2 regions of the Brachybacterium sillae genome follow, and region 1 is predicted to be linked to the other one. Evidence: predicted binding sites of a transcription regulator. Region 1 holds the regulator's gene; the other holds the start of a gene.

Region 1 (14,788 bases):
GGACTTCGACCCCACCCGGCACGAGGCCCTGATGCACGAGACCGCCGACGACGCCGAGACCACCACCCTCGCCGTCGTCATGCAGCCGGGGTACCTGCTCTCCGGGCGCGTGCTGCGCCCGGCGCGGGTGGGCACCCGAGGCCCGCAGTGACCACCGGACGCTGACCGGCCGGGCACCGGAGGCCGTGACCCCTGATCGGTCACGACCGGCCCGGTCGCCGGACCGGAGGTCCAGCATCGGTGGGGCGGGCGCCGCGAGGGTGCCCGCCCCACCGCCCCTGTCGTCCCCATCGGAAGGAGGCCGCCATGACCGGCCAGGACTGGTTCGAGAAGGACTTCTACGCGACTCTCGGAGTGGCGAAGGACGCCTCCGCCGAGGAGATCAAGAAGGCCTACCGCAGCAAGGCCAAGAAGCTGCACCCGGACCGCCACCCCGGCGACAAGAACGCCGAGGAACAGTTCAAGAAGGTCGGTGAGGCCTACGCGGTCCTCAACGACCCCGAGCAGCGCAAGCAGTACGACGCGATCCGCGCCATGGGTGCCGGTGGTGCCCGCTTCGCCTCCGGTCCCGGGGGCGCCGCTGGCGGGTTCGAGGACGTCTTCTCCGCCGTGTTCGGCGGCCCCGGTGGCAGCAACGTGCGTTTCCAGACCAACGGTGGTGGCCCCCGCATGGAGGACATCTTCTCCATGTTCGGGCAGGGTGCCGGGGGTGGATTCCCCCAGGGCGCCGGCGGTTACGGCGGCGGCTTCGGCCAGGGCACCGGTGGGTACGGCGGCGCCCCGGCGAAGGGGCGCGACCTCAGCGCCCGCACTCGCCTGTCGTTCCGGGAGGCGGCTCTGGGCACGGAGATCCGTCTGACGGTCGGTGGCCGCCCCGTCACCGCACGCATCCCCGCCGGGGTGCACGACGGGCAGAAGATCCGCCTGCGCGGGAAGGGAGAACCCGGCCCGAACGGGGCGCCAGCCGGGGACCTGCTGCTCACCCTCGACGTCGAGTCCCATCCCGTGTGGAGCGCGGACGGGAACTCCTTGAGGCTGACCGTGCCGGTCTCCTTCGACGAGGCCGTGCTCGGCGCCACCGTGCAGGTGCCGTTGCTGGACGGCGGCACGGTGTCGGTGAAGATCCCCGCGGGTACCCCGTCCGGCCGCATCCTGCGGGTGAAGGGCAAGGGCCTCACGACCTCGAAGGGCACGGGTGATCTGCTCGTGACCGTCCAGGTCGCCGTGCCCTCGCATGTGGAGGGGCGTGCACGACGTGCCGTGGAGGAGCTGCGCGACGCCCTGGCGGGGGAGGATCCCCGCAGCGGGCTTGCGGAGGCGGCCGGGCGCTGATGCGACCGGACGGCGCCCCGGGCCGGTGACCCCACCGGCCCGGCCGGAGCCAGCAGGGGAGACCGGGCGACGGGTCATGGAGCCCATCACGGGAAGGAGCAGTCATGAACGGCATCGACGAACGCGCGCCCGTCTTCGTGATCTCCGTGGCGGCGGAGCTGTCGGGGATGCATCCGCAGACGCTGCGCCAGTACGACCGGTTGGGACTGGTCTCCCCGCGCCGCACCTCGGGACGCGGGCGCCGGTACAGCGCCCGTGACATCGCCCGCCTGCGCCAGGTGCAGCACCTCTCCCAGGAGGAGGGCATCAACCTCGCAGGCATCAAGCGCATCTTCGAGCTGCAGGATCAGGTGGCCGCGCAGCAGGAGGAGCTGCGCGCACTGAACGAGGCCCTGCAGCGGATGAGCGGTAGCGGCTCCCGCATCTTCGCGGCCGACAGCAGTGGGCAGGTCAGTGCCCTGCGCCGCGGGGAGCGCCCCGAACGGCGTCCGGGCGGGGCTCTCGTGCTGTGGAGGGGCCGCGCCTGCGCTGATCGGCATGTCGGCCGTTGGGCTGACGACCACCCGGCCGGGTGGAGCCGGAGCGGAGCCCTCAGCGCCGGGGGCGTACCCCGGTGACACGGTGGATCCGGCTGAGCCCCTCGGCGACACGATCGAGGTCCACAGCCTCGGCTGCCGCCCGACCGGCCGACGTGAGATCCGGCAGTCGCCCCGCGAGGAGATCCGTCAGGCGCCGACGGGCGTCAGCCACGACCGCAGGGCCGTCGCCACGCACCATGTGGGTGACCCGCCCGTCGGGCAGCCAGTCGTGGTAGATGGGGATGTCCCGCACGATCACCGGCACGGCGCAGGCCAGGGCCTCCAGCAGCACGATGCCCTCGGTCTCCTCGTGGGTGAGGAACACGAAGGCATCGGCGCCGCAGTACGCCTCGCGCACCACCTCAGCCGGAACGTGGCCGGGGAAGCGGCAGTTCGGCGGAGCGGTCTGGATGGCCTCTCGCACCGGGGCGGTGATCAGCGCCGGATCGGTCCGGCCGTACCAGACGAAGGTCACGTCGGGCATGCTCCGGGCGAGCTCCACCCAGTCGAGGATGCCCTTGCGGACGATCTGCAGGCCCACGCTGACGACCACGGGGGCGTCGGGGACCAATCCGAGGCTCTCCCGCAGGCGTTCCCGCGCCGTCGGGTCGGGCCGGAAGAAGCGGGTGTCGACCCCGTTGGACAACACGTGCACGTTGCGGCGCAGACGATACTCGGGGCGCAGGATGATGTCGCGGGAGTAGGCGGTGGGGGTCACCACGGCGTCCCCCAGGCGGTACAGGTGGGCGATCCAGCGGCGGAACAGCGGCGCCAGTCGGTCCGCGCCGTGGAAGGAGCCACGGAAGTCCTCCTCGGTGGAGTGTGCCCACATCAGGACCGGGATCCCACGGCGCCGCGCCCACCACGCCATCAGCGGGGTGTCCGGCAGTGGGGTGTTCAGGTGCACCACATCCGCCGGGGCGAAGGGCGAATGCACGACCGTTCCACCGAGCCGCCGCACCGTCTCCTCCTGGTGCCTCACGGCCGCGCCGATGCCCGAGCGCCCCACGAGGCGGGACAGACCCCGAGGGAACCATACGCGCGGCGGGACCGTCCCGGTCGGGTCCCCACTGGAGCCTGAGGAGCGGGGAAGCGGGGCGAGATCCCGGCGCAGACGGCGCCCCGGGCTCAGCGACTCCAGGGTCCGGTCGCCCCAGGCGCCGACTCGCGCCCCCCACTGTTGCAGCGTCCCGCCGGGGACGCGCACCGGGGCCCCGGTCAGGGACGGTCCGGCGCTCACCAGCCGATCACCCGGGTCAGCACCGCGGACATCCCCAGCCCGTAGGCGATCAGCGCCCAGGGTTTGCCCAGCAGGATCACCGCCGCGAAGGTGCGACACCGCATCCGGGTGGTCCCGGCGAGGTAGCACAACAGGTCATCCGGGGCGACAGGCAGCACGATCGCAGTGGCGAACGCCCGCGTGGCATGGGGGCTGCGGGTCCACCCGAGATACTTCTCCACCGTGGCGGGGGCGACGAACCGCTCGATAACGCTGAGGCCGACGTGACGGGCGATCACGAAGTTCAGCATCGACCCGGCACATACGGCGACATAGTTCAGCACCGTGCCGCCGACCGTCCCGAACAGCACCGGGGCCGCGATCACCAGCAGCCCTCCCGGCACGATCGGGAAGACCACGGCCGCCACGCTCACCAGGGCGTACACCAGGGGGCCCCATATGCCGAGCCCCTCGACGAAGGATCGCAGGGAATCGGAGGACTCCAGGACCCCCGTGGCCATCCCCCACACGATGATGGCGATGCACGCCGCAAGCCCGACCAGCGGGACCAGCCGGGCCAGACGGCGCACAGCATCGGGCTCGATGCGGGGGGTGTCGATGCGGCGGGGGGTCCGGGTGCGCAGAGCGTCGGAGCCGTCCGCGGCGGGGACGGAGCGGCGGTCGGCGGAGCGGTCGGCGGACCGCGGTGCGGTGACGGGATCGGGACGGTTCTCGGGGCGCACCGGCAGCCCCGCGCTCACGCCGCGACCCCGGCGGGAAGCGCAGCAGCGGGTGCGGCCGGCGCCAGGGCCGACCAGTAGACCGCGAGCGCGGCCTGAGCGAAGGCCTCGGCACCACAGGTGGAGCGGGCGTGGGCGACGGCGGCGTCCGCCATCTGCGCACGGCCCCGGGTGTCCTGCAGCAGGTTGGACAGGCGGATGAGGAATTCCTCGGGGCCCTCGTACAGCCAGCCGGTGCGGCCCTCCAGCACCACACCCGTCAGGCTCGGGTCACGACGGCATAGCAGCGGCAGTCCGCAGGCCAGGGCCTCGATGAAGGTCAGGCCCTGGGTCTCGCTCAGCGAGGCGCTGACGAAGATGTCGCCCATCCGATACCAGCGGGCGACCTCCTGCGGCGGCACGACACCGACGAACCGCACCCGATCGGCGACCCCGAGCTCCTGCACCCATGCCTCCAGGGTGCCGCGGTAGGGGCCGTCCCCGACGACCACCAGCACGGCGTCATCCCGGTCGGCCGCGGCCACGTGCGCGATGACCTCCTCGAGGTTCTTCTCCTTCGCCAGCCGGCACACCGACAGCAGCACCTTCTGGTCCTCGGAGATCCCCAGAGATGCGCGCAGCGCGCGAGCATCGGCCCGTTCCGCCTCCGTCACGGCGGGTCGGAACGAGCGCAGGTCCAAACCCGTGGGGACCACGTGCAGGGGGGTGCGCACCCCGTACGCCGTGAGCAGACGCGCCACCTTCTGCGTCGGCACGATCACTGCGTCGGTGCGGTCCAGCACCCGCCGGGAGAACGCCGCGCACATCTTGCGCCCCATGACGCGGCTGGGCGAGTAGTAGTGGGTGTAGTCCTCGTAGATCGTGTGGTACGTGTGGACCAGCGGCACCCCGAGCAGGCCCGACAGCCGGCGAGCCCACACATAGGTGGAGAACTCGCAGTGGGAATGGATCACGTCCGGCCGCCACTGCAGGATCTCCCGCCGGATCGGGTCGCTGCGCAGCGCCCCGATGCGTGCCCGGTCGTACACCATCGAGGCGCTCAGGGAGCCGAGGCGGTACACGTCGCCGTCCCGCGAGGAATGGCGGCCCTCGGCGAGGGTCAGCACACGCACCTCACACCCCGCGGCCTCCAGTTCCCGCCGCAGGGTGGTCACGCTCGCCACCACACCGTTGACGACGGGCTCCCACCAGTCGGTGGTGAGCAGAACGCGCAGGGGACGATCTTCGGTCATGTGCCCACTGTGCCCGAGGCCGGCGCCGAGGGGATCCGCCCCACGGCTCGACCGCATCAGCCCGCAGTCGGAGACGGGGGCCTCGGCGGTGACCGGAAGGTGGGGACTCATAGGGACCATCGTGCCCAACCGCGCCCCGGATCGTCACCGCGACACAGCACACGCACGGTGATTGTTCCGACGATGTTCGCCCGGGTGTTCGCCGATGCCGCGCACCCCGAGCGGGCGCAGTGGGCGGTCAGGAACCGGCCTGGTAGGTCCCGGTGACCGACCCGGAGGCCAGCTGCTGGGTGTGGATCGCGAACCGCACCTGCACATGCGGGGTGCCCGCCTCCACGCCGAGGGACTCGACCGGCAGGGCATGCACCGTGAACACGTACCGGTGGGCGGGGCCCTCCGGCGGGTTCGGGCCGTCGTAACCGGTGGAGCCGTAGTCGTTCGCGGTCTGCTTCAGGGTGTCGGCATCCCGGGGGACACCGAGCGGCAGGGAGGTCACATCGGCGGGGATGTCCCAGGCGATCCAGTGCCAGAACCCGGAGCCGGTCGGGGCATCGGGGTCGTAGCAGGTGACCGCGAAGGACTTCGTGCCCTCCGGGGCTCCCGACCACGCCAGATCCGGCGACAGGTTCTCGCCGCCGAGGTCCTCGACCAGCTGCTGCGCAGCGATGACGGAGCCCTCGGGGACCGCCCGCGAGGTGACGGTCAGCGAGGACGGGGCGGTGCTCTGATCGGTGCTCATGCGGCCCAGTGTAGGAAGAGCCGCTGAGGGCGGGAAGGGACGCCGGGACCTCGTCCGCAGTGGCGGCTCAGACCCTCGCCGCCGACCGGTGTGACCGCGGGGGATCAGAACCCGTCGTCGGTGGGCCGCGGGTAGTGAGTGAGGAACTTCTTCACCTGGTTGGCCATGGCCGCGGAGACGTAGGCCCGGCGCTTCACTCCCTCGGGTCCGTACGCCAGGGGGTGCACGGTCCGGTGGCGGGCGATCCGCCGGGCGCGGCGGCGCAGCTCCGGATCGCGCACGTACCGCCACAGCAGCGGTCGCGGCACGATCGAGTAGAGGATCTCGTCACTCGGTCGCAGCTGCGGCATCCGCCGCTCCTCCAGGAGGTCGGCCACCACGGCGCGCGCCACATTCGCCCCGGCGCTGGTCATGTACTGGTTGTTGCGGCCGATCCGCGGATTCACCTCGAAGAACTTCGCGACGCCGTCGCGGGGATCCACCTTCACGTCGAAGTTGGCGTACCCGCGGTACCCGGTGTGCTCCAGGAACCGCACCGCCGCATCGAACACCTCACCCAGATCCGTGGTGATCATCGCCGCCGGGTTCCCCAGCGCCCCGGGGGTGTGCTCCTCCAGCAGCACGTGCGCACCACCCAGCAGCGTCACCTCCCCGGCGGAATCGACGTACGCCGTGACCGACCGCATGGCGGTGTCGTCCCCGGGGATCATCTCCTGCACCACGAAACGGTCCCGGAACCCGGCGGCGTCGAGCCTGCGCACCAGGTCCTCCAGCTCCGCCCGGTCGGCCAGCTCGAACACCTTCCGCTTCCCGGGGAAGGACACATGCGTGTACGCGGAGGACCGGGAGGCCTTCGCCACCACCGGCCAGCCGAGGTCCAGTTCCGGCACCGCCGTGGGCCCGCCCTGCGAGAAATCGAGGACGACGGTGCGCGGGGTCGGCACGTCGATCTCCGAGCACAGACGGGAGAACGTCGCCTTGTCGGAGACGGCGTCGAACAACTGCTGCGACAGGATCGGCAGGTGGTAGTGCTGCGCGAGCTGCTCGCGGTGGGCACCGATCAGTGCCACCAGCCAGTCGGCGTTCGCCAGCAGCACCGGTCGGGTGCGCGGGTCGGGGGAGCCGCCCGCTGCGGCACGACGCCGCGCGGTGTGCTCCTCGCCCACGCGCAGCAGCGCCTGCGCCATCTGCTCCTCGGTGGCGTCCTTGCCCAGTTCGATGGTGCGCAGGATCCGCGAATCCGCCACCGGCCCGGACACGCTGCGGGTGACGACCGTGGAGACCGTGCCGTACTGCTCGTGGAAGGCGCGGGCCAGGGCGTACACACCGATGTCACCGCCCAGCAGGACCAGGTCGACGTCGCGGGGGGAGATGCTCATGGGACTCCTCGGGAGGGCTGGGGTGCGCGGGGGCGGGCCGCGTCAGAAACCGGTGTCGGTGGGGCGGGGGTAGACGGCGCGGTACTTCCGCACGAAGTTCAGTCCGGACACCGTCGCGTAGGTGCGCATCCACAGGCCCTCCGGGCGGTACCGGAAGGGGTTGCGCAGGGCGGTACGGGCCAGGCGCCGGACGGTGGCGCGCAGCTGCGGGTCACGCAGGTACCGCAGCACCAGGGCCGTGGGCAGGATCGAATACAGCACCGGGCGGGTGACCACCACCTGCGCGATGTCGCGGCCGCGCACCCGGTCCTCCACCACATGCCGGGCCACCGGCTCCCCGGCACCGGTCACGTAGTAGTTGTTGCGGCCGATGCGCGGGTTGATCTCGAAGAAGCACTCGGCGCCGGTGCGCGGATCCACCTTGACATCGAAGTTCGCGAAGCCGACGTAGTCCACGTGGTCGAGGAAGCGTTCGGCGGCCGCGGTGAGGGTGGGGAAGGAACCGGTCATCATGGCGGCCGGCCGCCCCAGCGCATCGGGGGTGTGCTCCCCGAGCAGCACCTGTGCGGCGCACAGCAGGGTGACGCGGCCGCGGCTGGAACGGTACGCCGTCACCGAGCGCAGGGTGGTGTCGTCGCCCGGGATCAGCTCCTGGAACAGGAAGCGGCCGGTGAACCCGGCGGCGCGCAGATCCCGCACCAGGGCGTCCTTCTGCTCCGCGTTCTCCAGGAAGAACACCTTCTTCTTCCCAGTGAACCTGACGTGGTGGTACTCGGCGGTGTTCGCGGCCTTCCCGACACACGGGTACGACCACGGCAGCGGTTCCTCGCCGTTCCACCCGGGCTCCCCGGCTCGGGAGAAGTCCACGATGACCGTGGGCGGGGTGGCGATGCCGAGTTCCTCGCAGATCTGTGCGAACTCCGCCTTGTCGGCCAGACGCTCCAGGGTGGCGGCGGGTACCTGCGCCAACAGGTAGTGCGGCTCGAGGTCGGCGCGGAAGCGGTCGATGAAGGCGATCAGCGAATCGGCGTTGGTCAGCAGCAGCGCCGGGCGGCCCTGTGGTCGCGCCGCCGCCAGCTCGAGGAGGGCGTCGCGCATGGCCTCGTCGCTCGCCCCGGCGCCGAGGACCAGCAGGTCCGAGGTCACCGTGTGCTCGTTCATCGCCACCGGGGTGCGCACCACGGTGGTGCAGCGCATCCCGTACTGCTGGTGGAAGGCGATGGTTAGGTTCAGCGAGTTGAGGCCGGCGCCGAGCACGACGACGTCGAACCCGGGATCGGCAGGGGGCGTGGTGGCCATGGGGGCGATCCTAACGAGGACGGGCGGCGCCCCCGGGGAGGCGCCGCCCGGTCCGATCGATCGACGTGCAGGTCACGCGGCGGTGGGCACCAGCCAGACCGCGGCGTCGGCGGGCAGAACGCCCTCCTCGGCGGGGACGGAGGCCACCGCCGGGGCGAGGCCCTCCGGCAGCGGAAGCGTCTCCAGCGGCACCGGATCGGCAGTGGTGTTCACCGCGACGACGATCCCACCGGTGGCCAGCAGCAGCACCCCCTCCGGGGCGCCGGACAGCACCTCGACCTGCTCACCGTCCCGGTGACGACCCAGCTCCAGTTCGCGCCGCAGCCGAAGTGCCGCCCGGTACAGCTCGAGGGTGGAACCCTCCACCCCGCGCTGGGCATCCGCGGCGAGAGTGCCGAACACCGCGGGCTGCGGCAGCCAGGACCGGCCCGAGGGGGAGTACCCGTGGGCGGGGGCGTCGGCCTCCCACGGGATCGGGACGCGGCAGCCGTCACGTCCCGGCACACCGGCCCGGTGATGGGCCGGATCCTCCCGCAGCTCATCGGGGATGTCCGCCACCTCCGGCAGACCCAGCTCCTCCCCCTGGTACAGGTAGGCCGAACCGGGCAGCGCGAGCATCAGCAGGGTCGCGGCGCGGGCACGACGCAGTCCGAGCGCCGCATCGGGGATCTCCTCGCGCGACAGACCCTCCCCGAACTGATGGTCCGGCGGGAACCCGTAGCGGGTGGCGTGGCGGATCACATCGTGGTTCGACAGCACCCAGGTGGTGGGGGAGTCGACCGCGTCGGCCAGCCGCAGCGGCTCGAGGATCGCCCGGGTCAGCGCCGGGACGGTCCAGCGGGCCTGCAGGAAGTCGAAGTTGAAGGCCTGATGGGCGCGGTCGGCGCCGATGTACCGGGGCATCCGGTCCTCCGGGATCCACGCCTCCAGCACCATCATTCGGTCGCCCTCGTAGGAGTCGAGGATCGCTCGCCATTCGCGGTAGATGTCCACCACGCGGTCCTGGTCGAAGTAGATCGGGGAGCGCCCCGGCGGCACCGCCATGCGGCCCGACTCATCGAGCGCGGAATCCGGCAGGCCCTCCGGCTTGATCATCCCGTGGGCGACGTCCACCCGGAAACCATCCACCCCGCGGTCCAGCCAGAACCGCAGGATGCCCTCGAACATCTCGTGGACCCTCGGGTTCTCCCAGTTCCAGTCGGGCTGGCTGGTGTCGAACAGGTGCAGGTACCACTGCCCGGGGGCGCCGTCGGCCTCGGTGACCCGGGTCCAGGCGTCCCCGTGGAAGATGGACTGCCAGTTGTTGGGCGGCAGCTCGCCGTGCTCCCCGCGCCCCTCGCGGAACATGTACATCTCGCGCTCGGGGGAGCCGGGGGCAGCCGCCAGGGCCTGCTTGAACAGCACGTGCTCGCTGGAGGAGTGGTTCGGGACGATGTCGACGATCACCCGCAGCCCCAGCTCATGGGCGCGAGAGATCAGCGCATCGGCGTCGGCGAGGGTGCCGAACCGCGGATCGACGTCGCAGTAGTCGGCCACGTCGTACCCGCCGTCGTTCTGCGGCGAGGTGTAGAAGGGCGACAGCCAGATCGCATCGGCACCCAGGTCCCGCACATGCTCGAGCCGTGCGGTGATGCCGGCGAGGTCGCCCAGGCCGTCGCCGTCGGAGTCGGCGAAGGACCGCGGGTAGACCTGGTACACGACCGCGTCTCGCCACCACTGCGCATGGTCGGCGCCCTGCGGGTCTGTGGTGTCGGGGCGGGCCCCGGTGGGCGTGAGGTCGGTGGTGGTCATGGGGATCCTTTCCGTGAGGGGGATCGGGCAGGAATCCGGGGAGGCGGAGGGGAGCGAGCGCGCGGGCTGCGGGCCACGGCGGGCAGCCCCGCCCCCGCGCCAGCGGGTCAGGGCAGGGGCCGTTCCAGGCAGAGCACCGCCCCGCCGGGGCCGCCGGCCCGAAGGGTGACGGACCCGGACACGGGATCGGCCGTCACGGCACCGTGGGCGTGGAGGAGCCGGGCCGAGGGGGCACCGGGCAGGGCCGACAGCTCCAGGGTCACCGCCGTGTGGGCGGCGCGCGCGAGATGGACCAGGACGTCACCCTCGGGGTGGGTGCGCAGCAGCGTCACCGCGTCCTCCTCCACGTGGATCAGGCGCAGACCGCCACGGCGCAAAGCCGGCAGCTGTCGCCGCAGCCCCAGCATCGTCCGGGTGTGGGCGAGAGTGCCGGTGTCCACCCCCGGGGTGTCGCGGCCGGTGCGTTCGGCCGCCGCCAGGGCGCTCCACGGCATCGGGGTGCGGGAATGCTCCCCGGTGGTGCCCTCCGCCCCGAGCTCCTCCCCGGCGAAGAGGGTCGGCGCGCCGGGCAGGGCCGCCAGCGCGGTGAGGCCCACGTGATGCACCTCGCGGTCACCGGCGAGGGTGCGAAGGCGCGGAGTGTCGTGGCTGCTCAGCAGGTTCTGGGAACACAGGCGCGCCGGCCAACTCAACTCGGCGTTGTACTCCGACAGGGTGTGGGCGAGGGCCTGACCGGGCAGGCGTGGCACGGACATCGGCAGCCCCAGCCAGTTCAGGTCGGAGCCGTCGGCGGCCAGCCACGTCCACAGTGGACGGGTGATGCCCGCGTAGTTCATCGTGCCGTGCCAGCCGTCGCCGACCAGGTCCCCAGTGGCGTCATGACCGTGCTCGGCCACCAGCCACGTCGGGCGACCGGTGCGGCGTGCCGTCTCATCCAGGGTGCGACGCACCGACCGGGCCACCTCATGGGCGAGATCCACCGCCCCATGCCGGCCGGTCATGTTCGCCACGTCGATACGCCAGCCATCGGCCTCGACAGGGGCATCGAGCCACCGGGCGACGACGCTGCCGGGGCCCTCGTACATCCGGGCGCGCAGCGGGGCACTGCGGTGATCCAGCTTCGGCAGCGAGGGGACGTCCAGCCAGGAGGCGTACCCGTCCGGATGGTGGGTGAACAGGTAGAAACCGGCCTCGACGGAGGCGGGATCGGCCTGGGCGGTGCGGAACCACTCGTGCCCCGCCCCGGTGTGGTTCGTGGTGAGGTCCAGGATCAGGCGCATCCCGCGCTCATGCAGGGCCCGCGAGAGCCGCACCAGGGCCTCGTCCCCGCCGAGCAGCGGATCGACCCGGTCGAAGGTGGTGGCGTCGTAGCGGTGCACCGACCCGGCCGGGAAGATCGGCGTGAGGTAGACAGTGTCCGCACCGAGGGACGCCACATGGTCCAGGTGCTCGATGATGCCGTCGAGATCCCCGCCGTAGAGCTGGCGGCCGGTGATGTCGCCGCGCACCGCGGGCTCCTCGTGCCAGGCCCGCGGCTCCGCCCACTCGGGCAGGTCCTCCACCTGCGGGCGGCCGTCGGGGTCGACCGGAGCGCCGGTGGAGCGCGCGAACCGGTCCGGGAAGATCTGATAGACCACCGCGTCGGCCACCCACTCGGGGTGCTCATGGATCGTCAGCCGGAAGTCGCGGGCGTCGGAGACGTCCCACGGCACCAGACCGGCAGCGGTCAGCCAGGCGTACGCCGGCACGTCCGCCCGTGCCGCCTCCTGCGGGTCACAGGAGAGGACGAAACGGTACGGCTGGACCGGGTTGTGGAGCGTCAGACGGGCCTCCCACCAGGCGCCGCCCGGCACCTGCTCGACGGGGCCGAGCACCCGTGAGGAGATCTCCCCGTCGACCACGGTGCGCACCGCGGCCGCCGACAGCGGATACCCCTCCGGCACCCACAACCGCAGCAGCACCTCGTCGCCGAGATGCCGCGGCGGCTGCGGGACGTGGACCGGGCCGCTGTCGTGATGAGGCTGCTGCAGGAGAGGGGGAAGCGTCATCCCTTCACCGCACCGGCGGTGGAGCCACCGACGATGTAGCGCTGCAGGAACTGGTACAGCAGGATCACGGGGATCATGACCATCACGGACCCGGCGGCGAACACCCCGAGGTTGTTGGAGCGGTCGCCGGAGAGCATCCCGTACAGGCCCACCGCCAGGGTCTTCTTCTCGTCACTGGTGAGCATGATCGCGCCGAGGAGGAAGTCGCTCATCACGCCCACCAGGGACAGCAGCAGCGTGGTGGCGAGGATCGGGGTGAGGGCGGGCAGCAGCACGCGGCTGAAGACCTGCCAGTGGCTGGCGCCGTCGATGATCGCCGCCTCGTCGAGCTCCTTCGGGACGGTGTCGAAGAAGCCCTTGATCAGCCACACCTGCCCCAGAGAGCCGCCCAGCATCACCAGGATGTACCCGGGCAGCGAATCCAGACCCAGCAGGGGGATCACCTCACCGAGGCGGGAGATCATGGTGAAGATCGCGATCATCGAGATGATCGCCGGGAACATCATGATCAGCAACAGCGCCAGCATGCCCACCCGGCGGCCCGCGAAACGCATCCGGCTGAACGCGTAGGACGCGAGCACGGAGAGGAACACCTGGGCGGAGGCGACCACTGCGCAGACGATGGCGGTGTTCAGGTACCAGCGCAGGAAGGGGCCGCGCTCGCCGGAGAGCAGGGTGCTGAAGTGCACCAGGCTGACGTCGCGCGGGATGAGGCTGGTGGAGGCGACCGTGCCGAGCGGGTTCAGGGACGCCGAGATCACGAAGAGGATCGGGAACACGGCGAAGGCCACAGCGGCCAGGCCCACGAGGTGGCGCCAGCCGATCTCGGCGAACCAGCGTCCGACGGGCATCCGGCGGCGGGAGGGAGTGGTGGAGGTCATGGCGGTCCTTCCCGGGCTCAGTTGACGTCTTCGAGGACGTTGGTGAAACGGAACTGCACGGCGGCGATGAGACCGGTGAGCACGAACAGTGTCACGGCCATCGCGGAGGCGAAGCCGAAGTCGGCTCCGGAGCCGCCGAAGGCGATGCGGTACACCATCGAGATGAGGATGTCGGTGCCTCCGCGGATGAACTCACCCGGGGCGAAGGGCCCGCCGCCGGTGAGCAGCTCGATGGCGTTGAAGTTGTTGAAGTTGAAGGCGAAGGACGCCACCAGCAGGGGGGACACCGCCACCAGCAGCAGCGGCATGACGATCTTCACCGTGGTCTGCAGGCGGCTGGCACCGTCGATGCGAGCGGCCTCCTTGATGTCCTCGGGGATCGACTGCAGCGCACCGGTGCAGACGATGAACATGTAGGGGAAACCCATCCACAGGTTCGTCAGCAGCACCGCGGCCTTCGCCAGGGTCGGATCGCCGAACCAGTTCAGATGCAGACCCAGGGTCTGGTTGATCAGGCCGAAGTCGCGGTTGTAGAAGTTCGACCACACCAGCAGGGCGATGAAGCCGGGGACTGCATAGGGCATGAGCAGGATCGACCGGTAGATCTTGCGCCCGCGCAGACGCTCGTCGTTGAGGATCAGCGCCAGCGCGAACCCGACGAGGAAGGTGAGCAAAACGCTGCCCGCCGCGAACACGACGGTCCACACGAAGGCCGCGCCGAACTGCGAGGCGATCTTCGGGTTGGTGAACAGGCGCTCGTAGTTGGAGGTGCCGACGCCCTGGAGCCACGACTGGCTGAAGGCCCGCTGGCCGTTCTCGTCGACGAAGTACTCCGTGTCGCCGACGGTGCCCACGGTGTAGGTCTTCCCGGTGACGGTGTCGGTGATGGTGTCGGTGGCCTCGTCGTACTGCAGCCTCTTGGTGCCCACGAAGGCCTGGTTCACGCCGAGGATGCGGATCGCGGAGGTCTCGTCGACCGGGACCGCGATCTGCTGGAGGGTCTTGTACGCGGTGTTGATCTCGCGCGGGGTGAGCACGGTGTACCCGTCGGCCTCGGTCACGCGGCCATCGGTGACGGTCACCTCGTCCGCCGGGACCGGCTCAAGCGGGGTCTCCTCATCACCGCGGAACACCTGCTGCGTCGCGGGGTCCACCAGGAAGAACGTGAAGGGCCCCTCGGCGGCGCTGCCCTGGGTCGCGACGGTGAGGTTGTACCGCGGGGCATCCGGGGTCTGCTGCACCGAGTTGCCGGTGATCGACTCGATCGCCTGTTCCTTCGTGCCGCGGGTGCCGTCACCGAAGTTCGTGAAGGAGTAACCGACGGTCAGCACGATCGGCGTGATGAGGAAGACCAGCAGGAAGAACGTGCCGGGGAAGATGTACTTCAGCGGGACCAGCCGACGCGTCGAATAGATGACGAAGATCGCGGCGGCCGCCAGCAGCGTCACCGTGAGCCACATCCAGGTCTGCAGTCGGATCATCACCGGGACGATCCAGATCAGCAGGGCCAGGACCAGGCCGAGCAGGAGGGCGCGCGCCAGGAGAGCGGT
Region 2 (14,788 bases), 900 kb from region 1:
ATCAGCCCCGGCGCTATCCCGCACACAAGGGGCTCTGACCTGCGCAGATGAACGACTACGACGAACGTCCAGAGGCCACCGGCCGCCCCATCCGGCGCAGCGAGCGTGACCGGCGGCGGCCGCGCCGGACACGTGACGACACGGAGGGTCCCCACCTGCGGAACCACATGGATGTCATTCGTCCCCATGGTGGACAGAGGTGTGGATAACTGTGTGAGGAGGGTCCGACGGCACACTGGAGTCATGTCCGCCTCTCCCCGCGCCGCGTCAGATCACGCCGCCGGCGGTCGCGCAGCCTCTGGCCGCGTCGTGTCCGGCAAGGCCGACTCCTCCTTGGCGCCCGGGTCGCGTCCCGACCGGGCCGCCCTGGAGGCCGCGCGCGACCGCGAGGTGCCGGACCTGCTGCCGGAGCCGCTGAAGCTTCTGGTCGTCGGCATCAACCCGGGGCTGTGGACCGCCGCGACTGGCGCCCACTTCGCCCGCCCCGGCAATCGCTTCTACCCGGCGCTCGCCGCCGCCGGGATCACCCCGCACGTCATCGATGCCTCCACCGGGTACCGATCGGAGGATCTCGCGCTGCTGCACCGGCTCGGCCTCGGCATCACCTATCTCGTACCACGTGCGACGGCCCGCGCCGACGAGCTCAGCGCCGCGGAGCTGCACGCCGGTGGGGAGCGCCTGGTCGGGACCGTCCTCACGCACCGGCCGGTCGCCGTGGCGGTGGCGGGGGTGACCTCCTTCCGGCAGGCCTTCGGGGCACGGTCGACGACGGTCGGGCGGCAGGAGGGCTGGCCTCCGCGGGCCCTCGAGGCAGCGGGGGAGCACGCCACCACCCTGCAGGCCACTCCGCTGTTCGTCGTGCCGAACCCCAGCGGACTCAACGCCCACGAGACCGTCGAGTCCCTCGGCCGCGCCTACGCGCAGGCGGCGCAGGCCGCGGGACTCGACCTCCATCCCTCGCGTTGATTCACCGGGGCCTCAGTCCTCCCGACCCGCACTCACGCGCAGATCCTGGGCGGCCTCCCGCGCCGCCACCACCATCTGCGTGAGCGCGCGGCTGGTCGCTTCGACCTCGAGCGCCGACTCCGGTGGCACGTGCACGAAGCCGCCGCGGATTCCCGCGCACCCCGGCCGGGTCGCCAGGGCATGCTGCAGGTGGAAGAAGAGGTCATTGCACACGTAGCTGCCGGCGCTCAGCGACACACTCGCGGGCACGCCGACCTCCCGTGCCGCCTGGGTCATCGCCTTCACCGGCAGCGACGTGAAATACGCGGTGGGGGCGCCGGCCACGCAGGGCACATCGATCGGGGAGGCGCCGACGTTGTCGGGGATCCGCGCATCGCGCAGGTTCACTGCCACCCGCTCCGGCGTGACCTCCGCGCGTCCCCCCGCGACTCCCGTCGCCACCACCAGCTGCGGGCGCAGTGCGTCGACCAGCGCCACCAGCTGCTCACCCGCCGCGCCGAACACCACCGGCAGCTCATGCGCCTGCACCGTGATCCCGCGCTCGCGCAGGGCGTCCGCAGCGTGGCGCACCGCCTCCCAGGAGGCGTTCGTGGAGTGCCCATCGAAGGGCTCGAAACCGGTCAGGAGCACGTCGAGGGCCATCACCCCAGCGTACGGCCGGAAAAACGGGGTCCGAAAAACACTGTCGCCCACCGTGGCGCCGCCCTACCCTGCCTCCATGCCCGCCGACCTCGCGACCCTGTTCCCGCCGTTCGCCCTGCGGCTGCGTTCGGGTGACCTCACCCTGCGTCTGCTGCGGGACGAGGACCTCCCGCAGTACGCCGAGCTGCTGCGCCGGCCGATCTTCGCCGATACCGGGGCCGACCACGTCTTCCCCTGGTACGCGGTGCCCGAGGAGGAGCGCATCGCCTCGGCGATCACCTATCAGTGGGCCCTGCGCACCCGCGTACAACCGGAGGACTGGACGCTCTCCTTCGGGGTGTTCGCCGGGCAGCGTCTGATCGGGATGCAGGACCTGCGGGCCCGGGAGCTCCCCCGGCGCGGAGTGATCGAATCCGGGTCGTGGCTGACCCTGTCGGAGCAGGGCCGCGGATACGGCGGGCGTATGCGCCGGATGGCCGTGGCGTTCGCGTTCGACCACCTCGGGGCGCTGCGCGCCGAATCGTCAGCGGTGCTCGGCAATGAGCCCTCCCTCGCGGTGTCGAGCTCCTGCGGGTACGTCCCGAACGGCACGGAGGTCGTGGTGGAAGGAGGCCGGCGCCTCATCCAGCAGAGGGTGGCGGTCACACCTGAGACCTTCGAGCGCCGCGGCCTGGAGCTCGAGGTTGACGGGCTGACCCCCGCCCTGCGGGCTCTGCTGGGGGCAGGCCTCACAGAGGCCTGATAGGAGGTGCGGGGGTCAGGTGAGCGTCAGGATGCCGGACGCATCTCGCTCTCGACCATCCACTTGTGGTTGCGCATGGTCATGCCGCCGTTCATCTCGACGTCGACCTGGTAGACGGTCTCGTCGGTGGAACTGACGATCCGGCCCTTCGCGCCCTGCATGCCGGGCATGTGGTTCGCGGTGATGGTCACCGGGGTCCCGGGTGCCAGCGGCGCCGGGCCTGCATCCTGCAGCTCCTCGTGCACCACCCATTTGTGGTCGGTGACCTCCGGGCCACCGGTGGTGGGCGAGTAGTCGACGGCATACGTGGTGGTGCGATACGCACCGACGACCCGCGCCCGCGCCCCCTCCATACCCGGCATGTGGCCGGCGGTCAGCACGACCTCGCTGCCGGGGGCGAACGTCGGGGACGGCGCCGGGGTCATGCCGGCCGGGACGGGGCCGCCGTCCATCATGTGCTCGTGGCCGCTGCCGTCGGACATCATCCCGCCCGGCATGCCGTCGGCCGTCGCGGGGCCCGACATCATGCCGCCGCGGTCCGCGTCGTCCGCGTCATCGGCCGTGCCGTCCGGATCGGTGCCGCAGCCTGCGAGAACCAGGGCGGCGGGACTGAGTAGCACCAGTCGGCGTGGGAGGCGTCGCGAGGGGTGCTGGGTGCTGCGGGAAGTCGACATGGGAGCTCCTTCCGGGGGGTCAGCAGCGGGGGAGGTGTCGCTGTGGCGCGGGGTGCGGCGTCCGGTCGGGTCCGGATTGCCCCTCTGGGGTCGAGGGTGGCAGACCTTGCCGGGAGGTTGCGGGACGTTTGCCCCGAGCGCGCTGGGACCCCCGGGGGGTACTGCGGGAGGCCGGACCTCACCGACCGTGACGCGCCTCACCCTTAAAGTTGAGTGGAGGAGACCCAAGAGGGGAATAGCAGGGCGACTCAGGTCGTTGGACCGGACATCGGACGCAGCAGCGCCCGGACTCACGAGGGGTCGCAGCAGCGGCCCGCAGATGGAAGGAGTTCACCATGGCTCGCACTTTCTCCCCCTTCGCCGAGGTCGACCGCCTGTTCGCGGACATGACCCGCACCCCCGCCTCGCTCGCCATGCCGATGGACCTGTACAGCGACGGCGATGCCTTCGTCGCGGAGATCGACCTGCCGGGCGTCGACCCGTCGACCATCGACGTGGACGTCGAGGACCACACCCTGACGGTCCGCGCGGAGCGTCGTCCCTCCGCGTCGGAGGGTGAGCGTTCGTGGCTGACCCGTGAGCGCCCGGTCGGCACCTTCGCCCGGCAGCTCACCCTGGGCCGCCGCGTCGCCGTCGATGGCATCCACGCCGACTACAGCGACGGTGTGCTGCGCCTGCGCTTCCCGCTGGCCGACGAGGCCAAGCCGCGGAAGATCGCCGTGGCGCACACCTCCCGCACCCTCGAGAGCACCGCGGGTGGCGACAGCGCCTCTTCCGACCGCCGCGCGTCCGACGGCGACCACACCGACACCGACGGGGCTCCGGCCGACCAGCACTGATCGGCGGGGTTGTTCGAACGCCCCGAGAGGGGTCACCCGCCGCCGCTAGGGTGCTGGTATGAAGCTTGCTCTCCTGGGCGGCGGCGGGTTCCGCGTCCCGCTCGTCGTGCGCACCCTGCTGGCCGACACCTCCGAGGCCCGCGTGCGGGAACTGCGCCTGCATGACGTCGATGCCGATCGGCTGCGCGCCATGGCCGGGATCCTCGAGGTTCTCACCTCGGAGCATCCGGACCCCCCGAGGGTCGTGCTCAGTGACTCCCTCGAGGAGGCCGTCCGCGGCGCCGACGTGGTGTTCTCCGCGATCCGCGTCGGAGGCACCGAGGGCCGGGCGGCCGACGAGCGCATCGCCCGGTCCGTCGGCATCATCGGCCAGGAGACGACCGGTTTCGGCGGCATCTCCTACGCTCTGCGGGGCCTGCCGGTGGCTCGCGACATCGCCCGCACGGTGGCGGACCTCGCCCCCGACGCCTGGCTGATCAACTTCACCAACCCCGCCGGGATCATCACCGAGGCCAGCCGTGAGCACCTCGGCGACCGCGTGATTGGCATCTGCGACTCCCCGATCGGCCTGGCCCGCCGGGCCCTGTCCGTCCTGGAGCGCCGTGGCGATCTGCCCGCCGGCACCGCCCGGGACGTCGGCACCGGCGCCAGCCCCGTGCGGCTCGACTATGCGGGCCTGAACCACCTCGGCTGGCTGCAGGGTGTCGTCGTCGACGGCCGGGACGTGCTGCCGCGGTTGCTCGCCGACCCGGAGGCGATCGAGAGCTTCGAGGAGGGCCGCCTGTTCGGCGCCGAGTGGATCCGCACCCTCGGCTGCATCCCCAACGAGTACCTGCACTACTACTACTTCGCACGGGAGGTGCGGGAGGCCGACGCCGCCAGCGATGTCACCCGCGGCGTCTACCTGGCGCGTCAGCAGTCCGAGTTCTACTCCCGAGCGGCCGGGGCCGACGGCGCCGAGGTGCAGCAGCTGTGGGAACGCACCCGCCGTGACCGCGAGGCCACCTACATGGCCTCCAGCCGTGAGGCCGCCGGCGGTATCGAGCGCGAGGAGGAGGACCTCGAATCCGGTGGGTACGACCGGGTGGCGCTCGCGATCATGCACGCCGTCGCCGGTCAGGAGCCCGCGCAGCTCATCCTCAACGTCCGCAACGGTTCCACGCTGCCCCAGCTGCCCGCGGACGCGGTCGTGGAGGTGCCCTGCCGGGTCGACGCCCACGGGCCCGAACCGCTGGAGGTCTCCGGGCTGCCCGGGCACGCTCTCGGGCTGGTGCAGACGGTGAAGGAGGTGGAGCGCACCGTCATCCGGGCCTCCACCACCGGCTCCCGGGATCTCGCCGTCGAGGCCCTCGCCCTGCACCCGCTGGTGGACGGGTTCGGGGTGGCGCGTCGCGCGCTCGATGCCGCCCTCGACACCTTCCCGCAGTTGGCCTACCTGCGGTGAACACCGCCGGGCGCACTAGCATCGGCCGCATGAAACCCTTCCTGCTGCTGGCCACGCGCCCCGAGGACGCCCCGGCCGAGACCGAGTACCGCACCTACGTGGAGCTGCTGGGTGTGCAGCCGGAGGATCTGCGATGGATCCGCGTCAACGAGGGCCCGCTGCCGGAGCTGGACCTCGACGACTACTCCGGGGTCATCCTCGCCGGGTCCCCGTACAACGCCACCGACCCGGAGGGCCGCAAGAGCGCAGACCAGCGCCGCGCCGAAGCCGACATCTCCGGCCTGCTGGATCGCATCGTCGCCGATGACGTCCCCTTCCTGGGATGCTGTTACGGCGTCGGCACCCTCGGCAAGCACCAGGGGGCGGTGGTGGACCGTCAGTACGGCGAACCGGCGAGCGCCATCACCGTCACCCTCACCGATGCCGGGCGCAACGACCCGCTGGTGCAGGCCTCCGGGCTGCCCGACCGGTTCCTCGCGCTGGTGGGCCACAAGGAGGCCATCTCCCTGCTGCCGCCGAACGCGGTGAACCTCGGCTCCAGCACCGGCGCCCCCGTGCAGTTCTTCCGCACCCGCGGCCGCCAGTACGCCACCCAGTTCCACCCGGAGCTCGATGTGGAGCGGTTCCTGGAGCGGCTCGCCCAGTACCTCGATGAGGGGTACATCGACCCCGCCGACTACGACGACCTCGCCGTCGAGGTGCGGCAGCACGCCGTCGACCAGCCCGAACGACTGCTGCGCGGTTTCCGCGAGCTGTTCGCCCGCTGAGGCCGCGGTGCCGGGATCGACGCCCCGCCGCGGGACCACGCCTCGTGGTTCAGGCCGACCCCGGTACAGCCGGGCGCAGGTGGCCCGTCGTCGCCGCGTGGCCGGTCTCGCCTGCGGAGCTCTGGCGCTGCTGGTGCTGCTGTCGTGGCTGGTGCCGCTCGGCCGGCTGCTCGGGGACGAGAACCGGGTGCGGACCGTCGATGAACGCGCACTGCAGATCCCACCGACCCCGACGGACGCCCCGGCGCTCAGCCAGCTGCCCGAGGGGCTGACCCTCGAGGATGACGAGGTCCTCGGCGTGGATGTCTCCGCGCACCAGTCGGAGCTCGACTGGGAGGCCATGCGCGCCGACGGCATCTCCTTCGCCTACATCAAGGCCACCGAGGGCTCCGGGTTCACCGATTCCCGCTATGCCGAGCACAGCCGCGATGCTCGCGCGGCCGGCCTCACCATCGGTGCCTACCACTACTTCACCCTCTGCTCCCCGGGACGTGACCAGGCGCGGGACTTCCTGCGGGCCGCCCCGCCGGATGACGCCATGCTCCCGCCCGCCCTGGACCTGGAGTTCGACGGCGCCTGCGAGGAGCGGCCCGAGACGGAGCGGGTGCAGGCGGAGATCGACGCGTTCACCCTGGCGGTGGAGGCCGCCTGGGGGCGTCGCGTGGTGGTGTACTCCAGCTCCGACTGGCGCCGCCACTACGGTCTGCCGGTCTCCGACGGGCGACCCGACTGGCTGTACGACGACGACTCCCGCCCCGTGCAGGACGACTGGGCCGTGTGGCAGCTGCGGTTCGACGGCCGGGTCGCGGGCTCACCCCGGCCGCTGGACATGGATGTGCTGCGACCCGCGGTGCTGCGCGACCACGCCCGCCTCAGCCCCGAGCAGCGGCGCGACATGGAGGACGCCCTGGCGCGCGAGGAGCGGGCGGTGGGACGGGCGGGCCGTCAGATGCCCTCGGCCTCCCGCTGACGCAGGCGCTCCTGCTCCGCACCGAGGGCCTCGGTCAGTTCCCGCAGCCGCGACTCCCACCGCAGCAGCTGGTCCTGCCGCTCCGCCGGGCCCAGCAGACGATCCTGGTGCACCCGCACGGCGGTGCCGCCGGTCTCCGACTCCAGCGCCACGTCGATCTCCGTCTCGTGGTCGAGGGTCGGCGGGGTCCAGCGCAGCCGCAGTCGGCGCCCCACGTGACACCCGACGACCCGCCCGCGCACGCTGCCGCGACGATGCAGCGGCGCACCGACCATCTGCGGGATCGTGTCGGTGCCGAGCCACAGCGGCAGCCAGTCCGCCAGCAGCTGCTGCCACAGGTCGTCGGGCGTCGCCGGGACGGTCACCTCGGTGTCGAGCGCCCACCCGGCGCGGGTGGTGAGGCCCTCGGGGGGGGGAAGGTGGTCATGCGGCCACGGTAGGGGCAGGTCTCCCGCCCCGGGTACCCCTGGCACGCAGGTGCCGCCGAAGCGTCCCTGGACGTTCGCCGGGCTGTCATCTGTCGGCCCCGCCACACCGGTCATGGTCACCGGTGGCGCGGGGGTGGCATCGGCCTCATCCTGGGCGCATGGTCGAGCACATGCTTCCCGACGCCGCCGGTGGGCGGCGCCTCGGCGGTCGTCGCGCCCTCGTCGTCGGTGGCGGTCACGGCATCGGAGCCGCGACGGCGCACCGACTGGCGACGGAGGGCGCCCGCGTGGTCGTCGCCGATCTGTCCCTCGAGGAGGCGCAGAGGGTCGCCGAGGAGCTCCCCGGGTCCGGGCACGGGGCCGTCGCCCTGGACATCACCTCCGGTGAGAGCGTGACCGCGGCGGTCGCGCAGGCCGTGGCGCATCTGGGCGGTCTCGACGCCGTGGCGCACACCTCCGGCGGCACCGTCCCGGAGTCCACCCGCGAGCGCCCCGCCGAGGGGTTCCCCGTCGACGATGAGCAGTGGACACAGCTGCTGGACCTGAACCTCGTCGGCGCCGCGCGCGTGGCCCGGGAGACCCTGCCGGCGCTGCGGGAGTCCGCCGGGGCGCTGGTGGCGGTCAGCTCCGTGAACGCCGCGATGGCCTGGGGCGGCCTGGCGTACTCCTCCGCGAAGGCGGGTCTGGAGGCGCTGGTGCGGAACCTCGCCAGCGATCACGCCGCCGCCGGGGTGCGCATCAACGCCGTCGCCCCCGGGACCGTGCGCACCCGCGTGTGGCAGGGGCGGGTCGACATCTTGCGCCCCCTGTACCCGCTGGGGCGGGTGGGGGAGCCGGAGGACATCGCCGCCGCGATCACCTACCTGCTCTCGCCAGACGCCGCGTGGGTCACCGGGCAGGTGCTCACGGTCGACGGCGGGGTGAGTCTGCGCGGTCCGGGGCCGCGGTGAACCCCCGCAGCCGCAGGCTGTTGGTCACCACAAACACGCTGGAGAACGCCATGGCGGCGCCCGCCAGCATCGGGTTCAGCAGGCCCAGGGCGGCCAGCGGGATCGCCGCCACGTTGTAACCGAAGGCCCAGAACAGGTTCCCTCGGATGGTGCCGAGGGTGCGACGGGCCAGCCGGATCGCGTCGGCGGCGACCCGCAGGTCCCCGCGCACCAGGGTGATGTCCGCCGCGGCGATCGCGGCATCGGTGCCGGTGCCCATCGCCAGGCCCAGGTCGGCCGTGGCCAGCGCCGGGGCGTCGTTCACGCCGTCGCCGACCATCGCCACGGTGGCCCCGCTGCGCTGCAGCTCCTGGATGGTGGCGACCTTCTGCTCCGGCAGCACCTCCGCAAGCACCTCGTCGATGCCCAGCTGCGCAGCCACCGACTCCGCCACCGTGCGCTGATCACCGGTCAGCAGGACGGTGCGCAGCCCCAGCTCGCGGAACTGGGCGATGGCCTCGGCACTGGTCGGTTTGATCTCGTCGGCCACCACCAGCACGCCCCGGGCGGCACCGTCCCAGCCGGCCATCACGGTGGTGCGGCCCTCGGCGGCGGCATCGGCGGCCGCGCGCTGCAGGGCCTCCGGGATGGTGAGGTCGTGGGCGGTGAGGAAGGCGGCGCGGCCGACGAGCACGCGCTCGCCGTCGACCATCCCCTCGACGCCCCGGCCCGCGTGGTTGCGGAAGGCGGTGGGGGAGGGGAGCTGCTCGGGCCCCTCGAGACCGAGCTCCTCGGCAGCACCCGTGGCGATCGCCCGGGCGATGGGGTGCTCGGAGGCGTGCTCGACGGCGCCGACCCGCTTCAGCAGCTGCGTCCGGTCGGTGCCCTCGGCGGGCAGCACCTTGACCAGCGACATGGTGCCGGTGGTGACGGTGCCGGTCTTGTCGAGCACGATCGTGTCGATCCGCCGGGTGGACTCCAGCACCTCCGGCCCGCGGATGAGGATCCCCAGCTGGGCACCGCGACCGGTGCCGACCAGCAGCGCCGTGGGCGTGGCGAGCCCCAGCGCGCACGGGCAGGCGATGATCAGCACCGCCACCATAGCGGTGAGCCCGGCGGTCAGCGGCTGACCCAGCAGCAGCCACCCGCCGAGGGTCGCCAGCGCGATTAGCAGCACCACTGGCACGAACACGGACGCGACCCGGTCGGCGAGCCGCTGGATCTGTGCCTTGCCGGACTGCGCCTCCTCCACCATGCGCGCCATCTGCGCCAGCTGCGTGTCGGCACCGATGCGGGTGGCCCGCACCACCAGGCGGCCCCCGACGTTCACGGTGGCGCCGGTGACGGCATCACCGTCACCGACCTCGGCGGGTACGGATTCCCCGGTGAGCATGGAGGTGTCCACGGCGCTGGTGCCGGAGGTGATCACCCCGTCGGTGGCGATGGTCTCCCCGGGTCGCACCACGAACTCATCGCCGACGACCAGCTGCTCGATGGGGATCCGCATCTCACGACGGCCCGTGGTGGGGCCGGCGGCCGGGCCGGCCGGACGCAGGACCGTCACCTCCTTCGCGCCGAGTTCCATCAGCGCGCGTAGCGCGGCCCCGGCCTGGCGCTTGGAGCGCTTCTCCAGGTAGCGGCCCAGCAGCACGAAGGTCACCACCCCGGCGGCGACCTCGAGGTAGATGTTCGACAGGCCGTCGGTGCGCTGGATCGCGAGGGTGAATTCGTGGTGCATCCCCGGCATCCCCGCATGCCCGAACACCAGGGCGATCACCGACCACACGTACGCGGCGAGGGTGCCGATCGACACCAGGGTGTCCATGGTGGCGGCGCCGTGCCGGGCGTTGACCAGGGCGGCGCGGTGGAACGGCCAACCCGACCACAGCACCACGGGCGTGGCGAGCACCAGCATCACCCAGCCCCAGTAGTCGAACTGCAGCGCCGGAACCATCGACACCACGATCACCGGCACCGTCAGCACCGCTGCCAGGATCAGGCGACGCCGCAGCGCGGTGAGTTCCCGGTCGGCGCGGGTGGGGCCGGTGGGGGCCGACGCGTGCTGCGCGGCAGGGGCACCGGTGTCGCTCGCGTTGGCGTCGGTCGCAGTGATGGCGTGCGTTGCGGGGGCGTCGGCTGTGGTCGTCGTGCTGCCGGTCGCCCCGCGCGGGCGCAGCGGCTCGGCGGTGTATCCGGTGCGCTCGATGACGGCGACGACGTCGGCCGGGTCGGTGCCCTCGGGTGCCCGGACGTGGGCCTTCTCGGTGGCGTAGTTGACCGACGCCTCGTACCCCTCGACCCGGTTGAGCTTCTTCTCGATACGCATCGCGCAGGAGGCGCAGGTCATCCCGCCCACCTCGAAGTCGAGGTCCACGAGTGCCGGCGGGGGAGAGGTCGTGGTGGGGTCGGACATGCCTCCAGGGTATACCCCTGCGGGGTATGGCGGGAGGGGGAGGGCGGTCAGCTGGGGGCGAAGCGGGACCGCGTACGCTCCACCGGAGCAGTCCCTGCAGGAGCCAGCGGTATCGAGGTGAAGGAGAGGGGCGCCGATGGACTCGCAGGAGGCACGCATGCGACTCGAGGCGGCGATGTCGGCCACCGCGGCGGTGCGACGAACAGGCATCACCCGATCCGTCAGCGAGACCGAGATGGTCACCGATTGCCTGGACCTCGGTGAGAGGGTCGAGGCCCTGGTGTACTGCCGGTTGCAGAGGGACACCTACCCGCTGCTGGTCGCCACGAATCGCCGCGTGTTGCACACGCGACGCCGGACGTTCGGCCGCTGGAAGATCCTTGCCCAGATCCCCGGGGCGGAGGTCGCCGGAGCGGAGATCCGCACGGTGAAGCGCAGCCGCCGGCTCGTGGTGCGCAGTACCCGCGGGCCGCACCTGGAGATCACCCCCGAACCCGGGCAGGATCTGGACCAATTCGTCCACACACTCGAGCGCCTGCTCGGTCGGGCATGACGTCGAATTCTGCGCCCTGACCTGGGGATGACCGGGATTCCGGACGGCCCGTTCGTGGTGGTGGATGACGGCGCCCAGGTGCGCCCTGTTCACTGGTGCGCACCATTCGCCTACCTGTTCGCCCGCCCATCGAGGAGTCATCATGGCCCTGCCCGGCGCCCGCCCCGTCCGCGCTCCCCGCGGCACCGACCTCACCGCCAAGCACTGGCAGGCCGAGGCCCCGCTGCGGATGCTCATGAACAACCTCGACCCGGAGGTCGCCGAGCGCCCCGATGACCTCGTCGTCTACGGCGGCACCGGCCGCGCCGCCCGCTCCTGGGAGGCCTTCGACGCGATCGTCGCGACCCTGAAGGACCTGGAGAAGGACGAAACGCTGCTGGTGCAGTCCGGCAAGCCGGTCGGCGTGATCCGCACCAACGAGTGGGCGCCGCGCGTTCTCATCGCGAACTCGAACCTCGTCGGTGACTGGGCCACCTGGCCGGAGTTCCGCCGCCTCGAGGCCGAGGGCCTGACCATGTACGGGCAGATGACCGCCGGCTCCTGGATCTACATCGCCACCCAGGGCATCCTGCAGGGCACCTTCGAGACTTTCGCGGCCGTGGCGAAGAAGCGCTTCGGCGGCACCCTCGCCGGCACCATCACCCTCACCGGCGGCTGCGGCGGCATGGGTGGCGCCCAGCCCCTGGCCGTCACCCTCAATGACGGTGTCTGCCTGATCGCCGACGTCGACCGCACCCGCCTCGAGCGGCGCGTCGCCAAGCGCTACCTGCATGAGATCGCCGACGACCTCGACGACGCCATCGCCCGCGCCAACCGCGCCCGCGACGAGAAGCGCGGCCTGTCCATCGGCATCGTCGGCAACGCCGCGGACGTCTTCCCCGCGCTGCTGGAGCGCCATCGCGCCGGTGACATCCGCATCGATGTGGTGACCGACCAGACCTCCGCCCACGACCCGCTGTCGTACCTGCCGGTCGAGGTCGACGTCGACGAGTGGCAGCGCGAGGCCGACGCCGACGCCGAGGGCTTCACCAAGAAGTCCCGCGAGTCCATGGCCCGCCAGGTCCAAGCGATGGTCGAGTTCCAGGACGAGGGTGCCGAGGTGTTCGACTACGGCAACTCCATCCGCGACGAGGCCCGCACCGCCGGGTACGAGCGCGCCTTCGACTTCCCCGGTTTCGTCCCCGCGTACATCCGCCCGCTGTTCTGCGAGGGTCTCGGCCCGTTCCGCTGGGTGGCGCTGTCCGGTGACCCCGGGGACATCAAGGTCACCGACGAGGCCCTCAAGGAGCTGTTCCCCGAGAACGAGCACCTGCACCGCTGGCTCGACGCCGCCGGGGAGTTCGTCGAGTTCGAGGGCCTGCCCGCGCGCATCTGCTGGCTCGGGTACGGCGAGCGCCACCAGGCCGGCCTGCTGTTCAACCGCCTCGTCGCCGAGGGGAAGGTCAAGGCGCCGATCGTCATCGGCCGCGACCACCTGGACTCCGGGTCCGTCGCCTCCCCGTACCGTGAGACCGAGGCCATGCTCGACGGTTCCGACGCGATCGCCGACTGGCCGCTGCTCAACGCCCTCACCGCCACGTCCTCCGGCGCCACCTGGGTGTCGATCCACCACGGCGGCGGTGTCGGCATCGGCCGGTCCATCCACGCCGGTCAGGTGGGTGTGGCCGACGGCACCGAGCTGGCGGCCGCGAAGCTCACCGCCCTGCTGACGAACGACCCGGCCATGGGCGTGTTCCGGCATGTCGACGCCGGGTACGGCCGCGCGGTGGATGTCGCCGCCGAGCGCGGGGTGCGCGTGCCGATGCAGGCGCAGCTGCGCGACCGCGGTGACGACGCCGACGACGCCGGCGAGGAGGCCAAGCAGGCCGCCGCCGACGCCGCCCAGGCCGAGGCGCTGCGTCGGGCGAGCTCCCGGAAGGCCCCGAAGGCCGGAGCCTGAGCCAGGCCGGCGGAGCCGGACGCAGCGGAGCCGGACGCAGCGGAGCCGGCATCAGCCTTTACGACACGGCGGGGGCGTCGTGCGACTACTCGGAGACGGTGACCGTCAGCTCCGCGGGAGCGACCGGCGCCTCCTTCGTGCCCTTGCTCTGATCGCAACCCTCCGCGATCGCCGTGCGCGTGCAGTACAGGACGCGAACAGTGGTCGTGCCCGGGGCGTGGCCCTCGATGGCGACGGCGAAGGGGATCTCACCCCCGGGGGCGTCCGAACCGGCGCTCGTCGTCGCGACCCGGTCGCCGCGGACGACCTCCGCTGTGGCGACGGCATCATCGGAGATCGACACGTCACCCCAGTCATCACCGATGCCCTGGCTCCCCGTGCCCAGGGAGACCTGGACCGTCTCTCCGGGGGCGACGTCGACCGACGTGGTCCCTTCGGTCAGCAGCTCGACGGGGACGGCAGCGGACCTGCCGTCCTGGGCGGTCGACACGGTCGGTGAGGGACTCGGCGCGGGTCCACCGATCAGGCCGCAGCCGCTCAGGGCGATCACAGCCGCCGCGACGGCGCCTCCCGCGGCGAGTGGACGACGATGGAGGGGAGATCCCTGGCGCAGGCAGCTCCTTCGGTGTCGACGCTCTCGCGCTGTCGGCGTGGGCCGACCGGCGGCCACGAATGCGCTTCCTCAAACGGCCGCTCGTACACGTGGGCGATGCTGCCCGCCACGAACGGCTGGGACTCACCCGTCGGCGTGTACCCCAGGTGGTGCCAGAACGGGAGGGCGATGGTCTCGTTGCGGTCCACGATGGTCACGCGCAGCGTGGTGATGCCCTCCCAGGTGCGCGCCCGGTCGATTACGGCCTCGTGCAGTCGTGCGCCGAGGCCCTGTCGACGATGCCGTTCCGACACGAGCACCAGTCCGATGTGGGCGACCTCGGGGCGCGGCCAGCCGCGGATCACGTCAACCAGCCCCACGAGCTCCGGTGCGGGCGGGCCGTCGGGAGAATCCGCGACGTCTGCGACGAGGCCCAGGACGACCTTGTGCTCGGGGCCGTGACCCCACGGCCGGGCGGTGAGGATCTCGGCGGCGTCCTCCTGCGGCCACACCTCCCGCTGCATCACCGTGCGGGTGTAGGTCGGGGGGTGGCGTGGGCATGGTCTCTCCACGGTAGTCCGGCGGGGCGGTGGGCCGCGGAGACGTTCCCGCGGGAACGTCTCCGCGGCACCGTCGGGGGTGTGCACCCGCGCCGCCCCCGCACCACCGTCCGTGATCCCGAAATGTCCGCTCCGCCCGGCATCACAGCCGCCTCCGGGCTGCTACGATCCCCGCAACCGACGGAAGGACAGTCGATGGAGACTCCCCGCCCCGCCGCGGCGAACGTTGCCGGCGCCGCCCCCGATCCCGCAGTCCACGAGCCCGCCGCTGCGCGCATCGCCGACCACGAGATGCGGTCCGGCAGCCATCGCGCCGGCCGCCCCGTCACG

Evidence for each region. The regulator HspR, encoded in region 1, represses chaperone genes until heat shock. The targets are predictions, from matches to a motif close to AAGTTGAGTCNNNNNGACTCAACTT.
Region 2: a site for HspR is predicted at 3,231-3,255, ahead of JSY14_RS07080 (Hsp20/alpha crystallin family protein). Genes of this name have one in related genera too.

What each region holds. Positions count from the first base shown of each region.
Region 1 covers NZ_JAFEUW010000001.1:2,431,078-2,445,865, forward strand. The annotation lists gene JSY14_RS11210 (nucleotide exchange factor GrpE) at 1-151, shown strand, start outside; gene JSY14_RS11215 (DnaJ C-terminal domain-containing protein) at 307-1,332, shown strand; gene JSY14_RS11220 (heat shock protein transcriptional repressor HspR) at 1,437-1,949, shown strand; gene JSY14_RS11225 (glycosyltransferase family 4 protein) at 1,924-3,150, opposite strand; gene JSY14_RS11230 (TVP38/TMEM64 family protein) at 3,147-3,890, opposite strand; gene JSY14_RS11235 (glycosyltransferase) at 3,887-5,101, opposite strand; gene JSY14_RS11240 (YbhB/YbcL family Raf kinase inhibitor-like protein) at 5,340-5,840, opposite strand; gene JSY14_RS11245 (carboxylate--amine ligase) at 5,945-7,219, opposite strand; gene JSY14_RS11250 (carboxylate--amine ligase) at 7,262-8,518, opposite strand; gene JSY14_RS11255 (glycoside hydrolase family 13 protein) at 8,591-10,309, opposite strand; gene JSY14_RS11260 (glycoside hydrolase family 13 protein) at 10,417-12,357, opposite strand; gene JSY14_RS11265 (sugar ABC transporter permease) at 12,354-13,238, opposite strand; gene JSY14_RS11270 (ABC transporter permease subunit) at 13,256-14,788, opposite strand, start outside.
Region 2 covers NZ_JAFEUW010000001.1:1,534,440-1,549,227, reverse strand. The annotation lists gene JSY14_RS07100 (mismatch-specific DNA-glycosylase) at 244-966, shown strand; gene JSY14_RS07095 (pyroglutamyl-peptidase I) at 979-1,608, opposite strand; gene JSY14_RS07090 (GNAT family N-acetyltransferase) at 1,685-2,350, shown strand; gene JSY14_RS07085 (YdhK family protein) at 2,377-3,024, opposite strand; gene JSY14_RS07080 (Hsp20/alpha crystallin family protein) at 3,360-3,863, shown strand; gene JSY14_RS07075 (6-phospho-beta-glucosidase) at 3,922-5,307, shown strand; gene JSY14_RS07070 (glutamine amidotransferase) at 5,337-6,074, shown strand; gene JSY14_RS07065 (GH25 family lysozyme) at 6,154-7,044, shown strand; gene JSY14_RS07060 (SRPBCC family protein) at 7,020-7,409, opposite strand; gene JSY14_RS07055 (SDR family NAD(P)-dependent oxidoreductase) at 7,631-8,422, shown strand; gene JSY14_RS07050 (heavy metal translocating P-type ATPase) at 8,376-10,814, opposite strand; gene JSY14_RS07045 (hypothetical protein) at 10,951-11,367, shown strand; gene hutU (urocanate hydratase) at 11,510-13,306, shown strand; gene JSY14_RS07035 (hypothetical protein) at 13,392-13,796, opposite strand; gene JSY14_RS07030 (GNAT family N-acetyltransferase) at 13,853-14,422, opposite strand; gene JSY14_RS07025 (YjiH family protein) at 14,750-14,788, shown strand, end outside.